DNA from 2 places in the Janthinobacterium goodfellowi genome. Region 2 is predicted to be linked to the other one. Evidence: predicted binding sites of a transcription regulator. Region 2 holds the regulator's gene; the other holds the start of a gene.
The links. The regulator FNR, encoded in region 2, switches genes on or off when oxygen is low (the NO sensors DNR and NnrR bind a similar motif). The targets are predictions, from matches to a motif close to TTGATNNNNATCAA.

Region 1: a site for FNR is predicted at 1,666-1,679, ahead of cydD (thiol reductant ABC exporter subunit CydD). Genes of this name have one in related genera too.

The regions. Positions count from the first base shown of each region.
Region 1 covers NZ_JBNYXN010000005.1:419,019-424,922, forward strand. Annotated here, with positions in the region: gene ACQ4WQ_RS20830 (hypothetical protein) at 1-1, opposite strand, end outside; gene ACQ4WQ_RS20835 (PEP-CTERM sorting domain-containing protein) at 172-738, opposite strand; gene ACQ4WQ_RS20840 (GbsR/MarR family transcriptional regulator) at 1,054-1,605, opposite strand; gene cydD (thiol reductant ABC exporter subunit CydD) at 1,743-3,437, shown strand; gene ACQ4WQ_RS20850 (amino acid ABC transporter ATP-binding/permease protein) at 3,434-5,113, shown strand; gene ACQ4WQ_RS20855 (cytochrome ubiquinol oxidase subunit I) at 5,239-5,904, shown strand, end outside.
Region 2 covers NZ_JBNYXN010000003.1:730,510-736,413, reverse strand. Annotated here, with positions in the region: gene ccoO (cytochrome-c oxidase, cbb3-type subunit II) at 1-470, shown strand, start outside; gene ACQ4WQ_RS15745 (cbb3-type cytochrome oxidase subunit 3) at 472-675, shown strand; gene ccoP (cytochrome-c oxidase, cbb3-type subunit III) at 668-1,588, shown strand; gene ccoG (cytochrome c oxidase accessory protein CcoG) at 1,593-2,975, shown strand; gene ACQ4WQ_RS15730 (FixH family protein) at 3,038-3,562, shown strand; gene fnr (fumarate/nitrate reduction transcriptional regulator Fnr) at 3,566-4,324, opposite strand; gene ACQ4WQ_RS15720 (response regulator) at 4,564-5,904, shown strand, end outside.

The DNA.
Region 1 (5,904 bases), on a different contig from region 2:
TGAGATCTCCTTCGTCGATCAGCAGTTGATGCCGTCGAGCATAGCGAGGGGGATCTAAAAATGGTGTAAACAGTGGGCCTGGCGCCGCAAGCACGGCGTAAAGATGCGGCGGATATGGAAGGCGGCAGCGGGCGCTGCCGCGCCGCTGCCGCTATGATGCGATGACGAGGCTTACTTTCCCTGGCGGCGGCGCGCCATGAAGCCCAGCAGGCCCAGGCCGGCCAGCAGCATGGCATAGGTTCCAGGTTCTGGCACGGCGGAAGTGAAGGCCCTGTAGTTGCTCAGGTCCTTGGGCAGGCCCGCTACCGTGAAAGTGGTGCCGGCAGCCACGGGTGCGGCCCAGTGGAACACCAGTTCGCCCTGGCCGAAGTGGATGGCCAGGTAGTCATAGGCGGCCGCGCTCGTATAGGAATTGACGCCGCCGCTCAAGCCTGCCGTGGTGCCGGCAGTGCAGCCCGAGGTGGGATTGTCGCAATACGAAACGGCGGCGCCCAGGCTGCTGCCGAACACGCCATTGATATAGCCCTGGATGTCCGAAGGGCTCTGCGGCACCAGATTGTCATCATAATATTTCACCTGCAGTGCCGGCGATGGCGAATAGGTGACGGTGCTGCCGGCGATGACGAAGCCGCTGGCCGGCCCTACATCGACCCAGGTGGCCGCTTGCGCCGCACTTGCCAATACAGTCATTGCGGCCAGCATGGATGCCTTGATGGCAATACTCTTTACGCTTTTCATGAAAACCCCCTTGTGCTTGAGACAGTCGCTTCTAGTATTGGGACGCGTCCCTGCCTGCCGGGGATGTCATCCCATTGCCCGTTTTTTAGCTATCGTTTTAGCTATTTCCTGCACGTACTGGGTACGCAAATGCAAGCTTACTCTTGATCTAAAATAATACAATTTTAATAATTCTATTGGTTTGCTTGACAACATCGCATACGGCTATGTCTGGCTGTGCCAGCGATAGCCAATATGACGTGAGGAAATGGCGTGACAAGACGCGCCAGCCTGTGCTAGCGGCGTCCCTGCTTGGGGAGAGGAGAGGCGGGTGCTTCAGTCGCTGTTGTTGCTGACGCCAAACAGGCGATCCTTGGCGTTGAGCAGCTTTTGCACCTTGGCGCCCATTTTCATCAGTTGCGCCATCGATTCGGGCGACAGGCGCTGCAAGTCGTCGAACCAGGTATTGGCCAGGTCGACCAGTTCATACATTTCGCGCATGCGCTCCTGCGCATATTGATCCACCGGTTCCGTGGCCGGCGCCAGCAGCGCTTCGCGCAGCACCGTCAGGGTGGGAGCCACCTCGCGGCGACGGCGCTCGGCGGCCACCACGCGGAAGATTTGCCACACATCGCCCAGCGAGGAAAAATACTCGCGCCGGTCGCCGGGAATGCGCGACTGGCGGATCAAGCCCCAGCCCTGCAATTCCTTCAGGCCGATGCTCACGTTCGAGCGCGAAAAACTCAGGTGTTCCGCGATTTCATCCGCGTGCAAAGGATGCTCCGCGACAAACAACAAGGCGTACACTTGCCCCACCGTCCGGTTAAAGCCCCAGCGGCTGCCCATCTCGCCGAAATGGCTGACGAAGGTCAGGATCAGCGGCGTCATTTGGATATTTTGAGTTTTCATAATTATCTGAATTTTTTCACGCCAAACCGCCAGGGTCAATTGATATATGTCATGTTTCGCAGTATTATACAAAAAATCGAATTTACAGAAAATTCTGAAAACTCAAAAAGTATAAGATGACGACCTCGCCACTGTCCTTGCCCCGCTTTATTCTTCCCCGTGCCGCCAGCCTGGCGCAAGGCGGCGCCGCCTTGCTGTGGCTGCCGCAAGCGGCCTTGCTGGCCTGGGCCGTGCAAGCCATGCTCGATGGCGCACCGTGGCGCGCGGCCCTGTTGCCGGCCGCCGGCGTGCTGCTGCTGGGCGTGCTGCGCGCCGGCTGCGAAGCGTGGGGCGCGCGGCGCATGTATGCGGCGGCGCGCGCGCACCTGTCCACCTTGCGCGGGCAGGTGGCGCAGGCGCTGGCGCGCCGTTCGCCGCTGGACCGCCAGCGCGCGCAGTCGGGCCAGGCGGCCAGCGTCATCGCCGAGCAGGCCGAAGCCATCGTGCCGTATCTGGTGCGCTACAAGCCCGCGCGCTGGAAAGTCATGCTCGTGCCGCTCGTGATCCTCGCCGTCGTGACGCCGCTGTCGTGGATCGCCGCCTTGATCCTGCTCATCGCCGCGCCCCTGATTCCCGTCTTCATGGCCCTCGTCGGCATGGGCGCGCAGGCGGCCAGCCGCGCGCAGATGGTGGAAATGGGCAGCATGAATGCCTTTTTGCTGGACCGCCTGCGCGGCCTGGCCACCTTGCGCGCGCTCGATGCCGTCGATGCCACGGCCGCGCGGCTGGATGCCTCGTCGCAATCCGTGCGCCGGCGCACGATGGTGGTGCTGCGCATCGCCTTCCTGTCGTCCGCCGTGCTGGAACTGTTTTCCGCGCTGGGCGTGGCCATGGTGGCCGCCTTCATCGGCTTCTCCCTGCTGGGCAGCCTCCATTTCGGCACCTGGGGCCGTGAACTGAGCCTGGGGCAGGGCTTGTTCATCCTGCTGCTGGCGCCCGCGTTCTTCGAGCCGCTGCGCGAACTGGCCGCCGTCTGGCACGACAAGGCGGCCGGCGAGGCGGGCCTGGCCGGACTGCACGACCTGGCCGCCGAGGGCGTGCCCCTGCCGGGCGCCGGCGTGGAGCTTGCCGCCGTGTCCGCCGCCGCCATGGCCGTGGCGCCGCCGCCCTCCATTGACATTCATCAACTGCGCTTTGACCATCCCGGCGAAGCGCCCGTGTTCGACGGCTTTGACTTGAGCGTGCGCGCCGGCGAACACGTGGCCCTGCTGGGCGCCAGCGGCGCCGGCAAGACCACCTTGCTGTCCTTGCTGGCCGGCTTGCTGCCCGCCAGCGGCGGCGATATCCGCATCGGCGGCGTGCGCCTGAATGACAGCACCGTCAATACCGTGCGCCAGCGCATGGCGTGGATGGGCCAGCGTCCGCACGTGTTTGCCGCGTCCGTCAGCCAGAACGTGACCCTGGGCCGCGCAGGCGCCAGCGGCAGCCCCGCGCAGGTGACGCAGGCGCTGCACCTGGCCGACCTGGCTGGCGTGGCCCAGGCGCAGCCGGCCGTCATGCTCAGCGATGGCGGTCAGGGCTTGTCCGGCGGCGAGGCCGTGCGCCTGGCCCTGGCCCGCGTGGCCCTGCATCCACATGCGGACTTGCTGCTGGTCGACGAACCGACGGCGCATCTGGACAGCGAAACGGCGGCGCGCGTCACGGATGCCTTGCTGGCCCTGGCGAAAGGCAAGACGATGCTTGTCGCCACGCACGACCCCGTGCTGGCTGGCCGGCTGCAGCGCACGGTGCAGGTCGATGCGCAGGCGCAGGCACGGGAGCTGCGCGCATGACCACTTCCCTGATTTCCCATCCCGTCCTGCGGCAACTGCTGCTGGCCCAGCCCCGCAAGCTGATCGGCGGCGCCTTGCTGGCGGCCCTGACGGCCGTGGCCGGCATGGCCTTATTGGGCTTGTCCGGCTGGTTCATCACGGCCACGTCGATTGCCGGCCTGCACGCCTCCACCGCCATCGTCTTCGACGTCTTCGGCCCGTCGGCCGGCATCCGCCTGCTGGCCATCGGCCGCACGGGTTCGCGCTATGCGGAGCGCCTCGTCACGCACGACGCCACGTTCGCCGCGCTGGCGGCCATCCGCGTGCAGCTGTTTCGAGGCTGGTCGCGCCCGGAAGCGGCCAGCCGCTTGCTGCGCCAGCCCGCCAAGCTGCTGTTCCGCCTGACGGCCGATATCGACGCGCTCGAAGCGCTGTATTTGCGCCTGCTGGTACCCGCCTGCACGGCCCTGTGCGTGGCCATGCTAGCCGGCGTGGCGCTGGGCGTGATGCAGTGGCAGCTGGGCCTGGGCGTGGCCGCGTGGCTGCTGGCCGCCGGCGGCGGCATCAGCTGGATCGTGGCGCGCCGCGCCCGCCGTCCCGCCATCGTGCGCTCGCGCGCCATCGAAAAACTGCGCTCCGGCACCATCGACCTGGTGGCCGGCCAGACCGACCTGGTGATGGCGGGCCGCATCGGCGCCCAGTGCGCCGCGCTGGAACAGATCGACCGCTCGCTGGCGCAAGCCGATTTCGCCCTGCTGCGCCTGGAAACGGCGGCCGGCGCCGCGTATGGCGTGGCCGGCAGCGCGACCTTGGCTGGCGTGCTGCTGGCCGTGGCCGCGCTGGTGCAGCAACAAATGATGACCGTGCCGCTGGCGGCCCTGGCCTTGCTGATCGCGCTGACGGCCGTGGAACCGTTTGCGGGATTGCGCCGCGGCGCGCTGGAAGCGGGGCGCATGCTGCTGGCCATGCGCCGCCTGGCGCCGCGCCTGGATGGAGATGTAGCTCCGCCGTCCATCGACGCAGCACCAGGCTTGCGCCTGGAACAGGTCTGCGCCGCGCATGCGGGCAGCCATGTCGCCATCCTGCACGACATTTCCCTGCACGTCGGCGAGGGCGAACGCGTGGCCTTGATCGGCCCCAGCGGCGCGGGCAAATCCACCTTGCTGGCCATCGCCGCGCGCGAGCTGGCGCCGCTGTCGGGGAGCGTCAGCGCGCCGCGCGCCTGCCTGTTCACCCAGAAGACGGAACTGTTCCAGGACAGCTTGCGCGATAACCTGCGCCTGGCCGACCCGTCCGCCAGCGATGCGCAGCTGTGGGCGGCGCTGCAGGCGGCCGGCCTGGACGACGAGGTGCGTGCCTTCGCGGGCGGCCTGGACACCATGCTGGGCGAGGGCGGCCTGGGCTTGTCCGGCGGCCAGGCGCGCAGATTGGCGCTGGCGCGGCTATTTCTGCATGCATCGACCTTGTGGCTGCTGGACGAGGCGACGGAAGCGCTCAATGCGCGGACGGCCAGCGATGTCCTGCAGCGCCTGGCCACGCGCTGCGAAGGGCGCAGCTTGCTGATCGCAACCCACTTGCGGCGCGAAGCGGCGCTGGCGGACCGGCTGCTCAGCCTGCGCGATGGCCGCATCGTCGGCGACGCGCGCCGTGGCACGCCAGCCTTCGAGGCGGCGCTGGCGGGCTTGCGCGCAGATTAAGGAATGAAGGAAAGAGGGGAGACACAGGCGGTCCGTATGCCAGCGTGAGGGCGGCGGAACCAATCGAATCGCATCAGATAGATACCAAGTTTACAATTACAGCAGGGAAACACCAAGGAAATCATATGGACTTCGATATTGTCGCTTTATCCAGACTGCAGTTTGCGCTGACAGCTCTGTACCACTTTATATTTGTTCCGCTGACGCTGGGCCTGTCAGTGATCCTCGCCATCATGGAGACGGTGTATGTGATGACGAACCGCCCCATCTGGCGCGACATGACCAAGTTCTGGGGTGTCTTGTTCGGCATCAACTTCGCCATGGGCGTGGCGACGGGCGTCGTCATGGAATTCCAGTTCGGCATGAACTGGAGCTATTACAGCCATTACGTGGGCGACATTTTCGGCGCACCGCTGGCCATCGAGGGCTTGATGGCCTTCTTCCTGGAAGCGACCTTCGTCGGCCTGTTCTTCTTCGGCTGGGACAAACTGTCGAAGCGGGGCCACCTGGTCACCACCTGGCTGGTGGCCATCGGCTCGAACTTTTCGGCCCTGTGGATTTTGATCGCCAACGGCTGGATGCAAAATCCCGTCGGCGCGGCCTTCAATCCGCAGACCATGCGCATGGAAGTGACGGATTTCGGTGCCGTGCTGACGAATCCCGTGGCACAGGCGAAATTCGTGCACACGGTGTCGGCCGGCTATACGGCGGCATCGATTTTCGTGCTGGGTATTTCCGCCTGGTATCTGCTGAAGGGCCGCCACGTGCAGCTGGCCAAGCGCTCGATGACG
Region 2 (5,904 bases):
CGTATTCGCCGCTGCGCCTGGCGGGCCGCGACATCTACGTGCGCGAAGGCTGCTACAACTGCCACTCGCAGATGGTGCGTCCGCTGCGCGCGGAAACGGAACGCTATGGCCACTATTCGGTCGCCGGCGAGTTCGTCTACGACCGTCCGTTCCAGTGGGGTTCCAAGCGCACGGGTCCCGACCTGGCCCGCGTGGGCGCCCGCTACAGCGACGAATGGCACCGCACGCACTTGAACAACCCGCGCGACGTGGTGCCCGAGTCGAACATGCCGGCCTACCCATGGCTGGCGAAGACCAAGCTGGTACCCGACGACATCATGCCGAAGATGCGCGCCCTGAAACGCCTGGGCCAGCCGTACAGCGATGAAGAGATCGCCGCCGGCCCCGCGCAGCTGCAGGACAAGACGGAAGAAGACGCCCTGGTCGCCTATCTGCAAGGCCTCGGTACATTAATCAAAACAAGGAATTAGCATGGCAATCGAAAACCTGTTTGACAGCGCCAGCAGCGTCATGACGGTGGTTTCCTTTACGACGTTCGTGGGCATCCTGTGGTGGACGTTCAGCCGCAGCAATGGCGACTTCGACGCGGCGGCGCGCCTGCCGTTCGCCGACGACGCGCTCGACTATCCGGCCGAGGCCGAGACGAACCTGGCGAAGGAGCGCAACCATGGCTGACTTTACCAACGGCTTCTGGAATATCTACATCGTCGTGCTGTCCCTGCTGGGCATCATCGGCTGCGGCGTGCTGCTGTACTCGCAGTCGAAAGTGAAAGTGGCCGCCGGCGCCCCCGCCGACGGCACCACGGGCCACGTCTGGGACGAGGACTTGAAGGAACTCAATACGCCGATGCCGCGCTGGTGGATGTGGCTGTTCTACATCACCATCGTCTTCGCGCTGGCCTACCTGTTCCTGTACCCGGGCCTGGGCACCTATGCCGGCAGCCTGGGCTGGAAATCGACGGGCCAGTACGAAGAAGAGCTGAAGAAGGCGGAAGCCGACTACGGTCCCCTGTTCAACAAGTACCTGAGCCAGGACTTGAAGACGGTGGCCGCCGATCCGCAGGCGCAAGCGATCGGCCAGCGTTTGTTCCTGACCTACTGCGCGCAATGCCACGGTTCGGATGCGCGCGGCAACAAGGGCTTCCCCAACCTGACCGACAAGGACTGGCTGTATGGCGGCGATCCCGACATCATCAAGACCACCATCATGCACGGCCGCAATGGGCAGATGCCGCCGATGGGCGCCGCGCTGGGTTCCGAAAAGGATGTCGAGAACGTGGCCCATTATGTGCTGAGCCTGTCCGGTTCCACCTCGGACCCCGTCAAGTCCGTGCTGGGCAAGGCCAAGTTCGGCGCCTGCATGGCCTGTCACGGCGCCGATGCGAAGGGCAACCAGATGCTCGGTGCGCCCAACCTGACGGACAAGATCTGGCTGTACGGCGGCAGCGCCGATACCATCATGGAAACCGTGCGCAAGGGGCGCAACAACACCATGCCGGCCTTCAGCGACTTCCTCGGCGAATCCAAGGTACACGTGCTGTCGGCGTATGTCTGGAGCCTGTCGAATCCCCAGACGCCCGTGAAATGATGTAATGGAACCTCAAGTCATCAAGATGTATGCGGCCCGCGAGCAAATCTACCCTCGCGAGGCCAAAGGACGCTACGCTACCTGGCGATGGGTATGCGTATGGCTTACCCAGCTCGCGTTCTACGGCTTGCCGTGGTTGACCTGGAATGGCAGGCAAGCCCTGCTGTTCGATTTGACCACGCGCAAGTTCTACATTTTCGGCGTCGTGCTGTGGCCCCAGGATTTCATCTATCTGGCGGCCCTGCTGATCATCTGTGCATATCTGCTGTTCCTCGTCACGGCCATTGCCGGGCGGGTGTGGTGCGGGTTCTCTTGCCCGCAAACGGTGTACACGGAAATCTTCCTGTGGGTCGAACGCCGCATCGAGGGCACGCGCAGCGCGCGCATGGCCCTCGACAAGCAGGGCCCCTCCGTGCGCAAGGCATTCAAGAAGACGGCCAAGCACCTGGTCTGGGGCGCCATCGCCCTGTGGACGGGCTTTACCTTTGTCGGCTACTTCACGCCGATCAAGGAACTGGCGCGCGAGGTGACCACCCTCAATTTCGGTCCCTGGGAATGGTTCTGGGTCTTGTTCTACAGCCTGGCAACCTACGGCAACGCGGGCTGGCTGCGCGAGCAGGTGTGCAAATACATGTGCCCCTACGCGCGCTTCCAGAGCGCCATGTTCGACCAGGACACCCTGATCATCACCTACGATGCCAAGCGCGGCGAACCACGCGGCGCGATGAGCAAGAAGGCCGGCAACAACGACAAGCTGGGCGACTGCATCGATTGCACCCTGTGCGTGCAGGTGTGTCCGACCGGCATCGATATCCGCAACGGCCTGCAGTATGAATGCATCGGCTGCGCCGCCTGCGTCGACGCCTGCAATACCGTGATGGACAAGGTCGAGCGGCCGCGTGGCCTGATACGCTACAGCACCGACCATGCGATGGAAAACAACTTCAATTCGAAGCAGATCCGCCAGCGCGCCATGCGCCCGCGCGTGCTGATCTACACGTCCATCCTGGCCCTGATCATCATCGCCGTGTGTACTTCGCTGGCCCTGCGCACGCCGCTGAAAATGGACGTGATCCGCGACCGCGGTTCGATGGGACGCGAAGTGGAAGACGGCATGATCGAAAACGTCTATCGTTTGCAGATCATGAACACCTCGGAGCAAAGCCAGCATTTCAAAATCAGCGCATCCGGCTTGCCGGGCCTGACCTTGCTGACGCGCGAAGAAGTGACCTTGCAGCCGACGGAAACGCTGGGCTGGCCGATCCGCCTGCGCGTGCCGCACGGCGTCGGCGAGAAGGGGTCGAACAAGATAGCGATCGAATTGCACTCGCTGGACGATCCGTCGCTGCATGTGCGCGAAAGCGCGGTCTTCATCGTGCCGCGCTAATGCAGGAAGGCCGGTCCCCGCATGGGGGCTGGCCGTACACACAGAAACACAGGAGAAATACCATGTCCGACAGTCTGAAACTGCAAGCTCCCGTTGCCCCGTGGTACAAGCATCGCTGGCCATGGCTGCTGATGATCGGTCCCGGCCTGTCCGTGGTCGTCGGCAGCTTCATGGGCTATATCGCGTTTACGCAGCCCGACGCGCTGGTGGTGGGCGATTATTACAAGCAGGGCAAGGCGATCAACCAGGATTTGCGGCGCGATACGGTCGCCAGCAACCTGGCGATGGATACGACCCTGGCGTATGACGTCGCTGCAGCGCGCCTCAGCGGTTCCGTGCACAGCTTCGGCAAGGCGTACCAGGGGCCGCTGCAGCTGCACCTGGCGCATGCGACCCTGCCGGAAAAGGATATCAAGCTGCTGGTGCAGCCCGATGCGGCCGGCAATTTCTCGGTGGCGCTGCCGATGCTCGAGCGCAGCCGCTGGCAGGTGCTGGTGGAAAACGACAAACGCGAGTGGCGCCTGTCCGGCATCTGGACCTGGCCGTTGCAACGCAGCATCGCGCTGCACGCGGATGAGGAACTGTAAGCCTTATTTACAGACGTCGGTGCCGGCCGTAATGGCTTTTAACTTGGCCGGCTGCAGGATCTCGATCTCGCGGTTGGAGACGCGCAGCCAGCCTTCCTTCTTGAACTTGGACAGCAGGCGGCTGACGCTCTCGATGGTCAGGCCCAGGTAGTTGCCGATTTCCTCGCGCGACATGCGCAGCTGGAAATTGCTGCCAGAATAGCCGCGCGCCTCATAGCGCGACGCCAGGTTGACGATGAAGGCGGCAAAGCGCTGCGTCGCCTGCATATTGCCCAGCAACAGCATCACGCTTTGCTCGCGCGTGATTTCCTGGCTCATCATGCGGTGGAAATGGCGGAGCAGGGTCGGCATATTGCCCAGCAATTGTTCCAGGCTGGAAAACGGGATTTCACACACTTCGCTGTCTTCCAGCGCCACCGCATTACAGTGGTGGCGGTCGGCGCTGATGGCGTCCATGCCCAGCAGTTCGCCGGCCATCTGGAAACCCGTCACCTGCTCTTCGCCGCCCGGATTGATCTGGTACGTCTTGAAGTGCCCCAGGCGGATCGCGTACAGGTTCTGGAACGAGTCGCCGATGCGGAACAGCGAGGCGCCGCGCACGATCTTGCGGCGGCGGCCGATGATCTGGTCCAGCCTGTCCATGTCGCCCACATCAAGGCCCATCGGCAGGCACAATTGATGCATGCTGCACGTCGAGCATCGCGCTCGCAACGCTTCCACGTTCACTGTGGGCAAGGTTGGAGTGAGTAGCGCTTCAGTCATGTCGGTACCTTTAAGAAAATGCAACAACAAGTTTACTGCATACCGGGTTGCCGTGTGCCAATTTCACCGTAATTTCGGCGAATAAACGACGTCCAGCCTTTAATTATATGGCAACATCGTCAAAAGCCCATGCGGAGAGGGCAATTTGCGTGGCGGCGCTTGCCAAGCTGGGGTATTGATAGGAAAATTCCTGACAGCATTATCTGCCGCCTGTGCCGCACGGTACTGAAAAGGAAATCATGAAGCCTCTCGGCATCAAAGCAAAAGTCGCGCTGGCTACCAGCCTGACCTCGATCGCCATGATCGCGCTGGTCACCATGATCCAGGTGCAGCACATGCGCGACGATTTCACCCGGGTCCTGCTGAGCCAGCAATCGTCGCTGATCACCCGCACCGCCGCCGAACTCGACGACAAGCTGGGCATGCTGCTGCAGATCGTCACCCTGACGGCACGGCAGCAGCCGCCGGAACTGATCGGCCAGCCCGCCCAATTGCGCGACTACTATTCGCGCCGCTCGATGCTGGTGCTGTTCGACGACGTGCTGGTGCTCGACGCGTACGGCGCCGTCGTGGCCGACATGCCGGAAGTGGCGGGGCGCGCCGGCATCAACGTCGCCGAGCGCGAGTACTTCCAGACCGTGCTGCGCACGCGCCAGCCCATGATCACCGAGCCGATGCTGGGCAAATCGAGCGGCATGCCCATCGTGCAGATGGTCGCGCCCATACTCGCCGCCGATGGCCGGGTGGCCGGCGTGTTGATCGGCGTGCTGCGCCTGTACAAGGACAACCTGCTGGGCCGCCTGCGTTCGGAAAAGATCGGCAAGAGCGGCTATTACTTCATCCTCACGCGCGGCGCCGTGCCGCGCTATGTGCTGCACCCCGACACCAGCCGTTTGCTGCAGCCGCGCCTGCCGAACGCCAACCTGACGACCACCCAGCTGCTGAAGGACGATGGCGAAGGCACCATGGTCAGCACCAACAGCCGCGGCATCACGGCCGTCAACAGTTTCAAGCGCCTGAAATCGGTGAACTGGCTGCTGGCCGCCTCGCTGCCCCTCGACGACGCCTTCGAACCGTTCGACGGCGTGCTGTACCGGCTGGTGCTGTGGAGCATCCTCGCCTCGCTGCTGGCCGCAGCCGTTCTGGGCTGGGTCACCGTGCGCCTGCTCTCGCCCCTGGTGCGCCTGCGCGACACCCTGCAGGCGCTGCGCACCAGCGGCAGCCGTTTCACCCCCGTGCCGGTGCAGCAGCGCGACGAGATCGGCGAACTGACGGAAGCGTTCAACGGCCTGATGAGCGAACGCGACCGGCTGCAGCAGGAACTCGAATCGCGCGCGGCGGAGCTGGAGCAGGAACGCGACCGGGCCGAGGCGGCCAACCGCGCGAAGAGCGACTTCGTGGCCAACATGAGCCATGAAATCCGCACGCCCCTCAATGCCGTGCTGGGCATGGTGTATCTGCTGGGAAATACCAAGCTCGACACGGAACAGCGCAAGTATCTGACCATGGTGCGCGTGGCGGGCCAGTCGCTGCTGGGCATCCTCAACGACGTGCTCGACTATTCGAAGATCGAGGCGCGC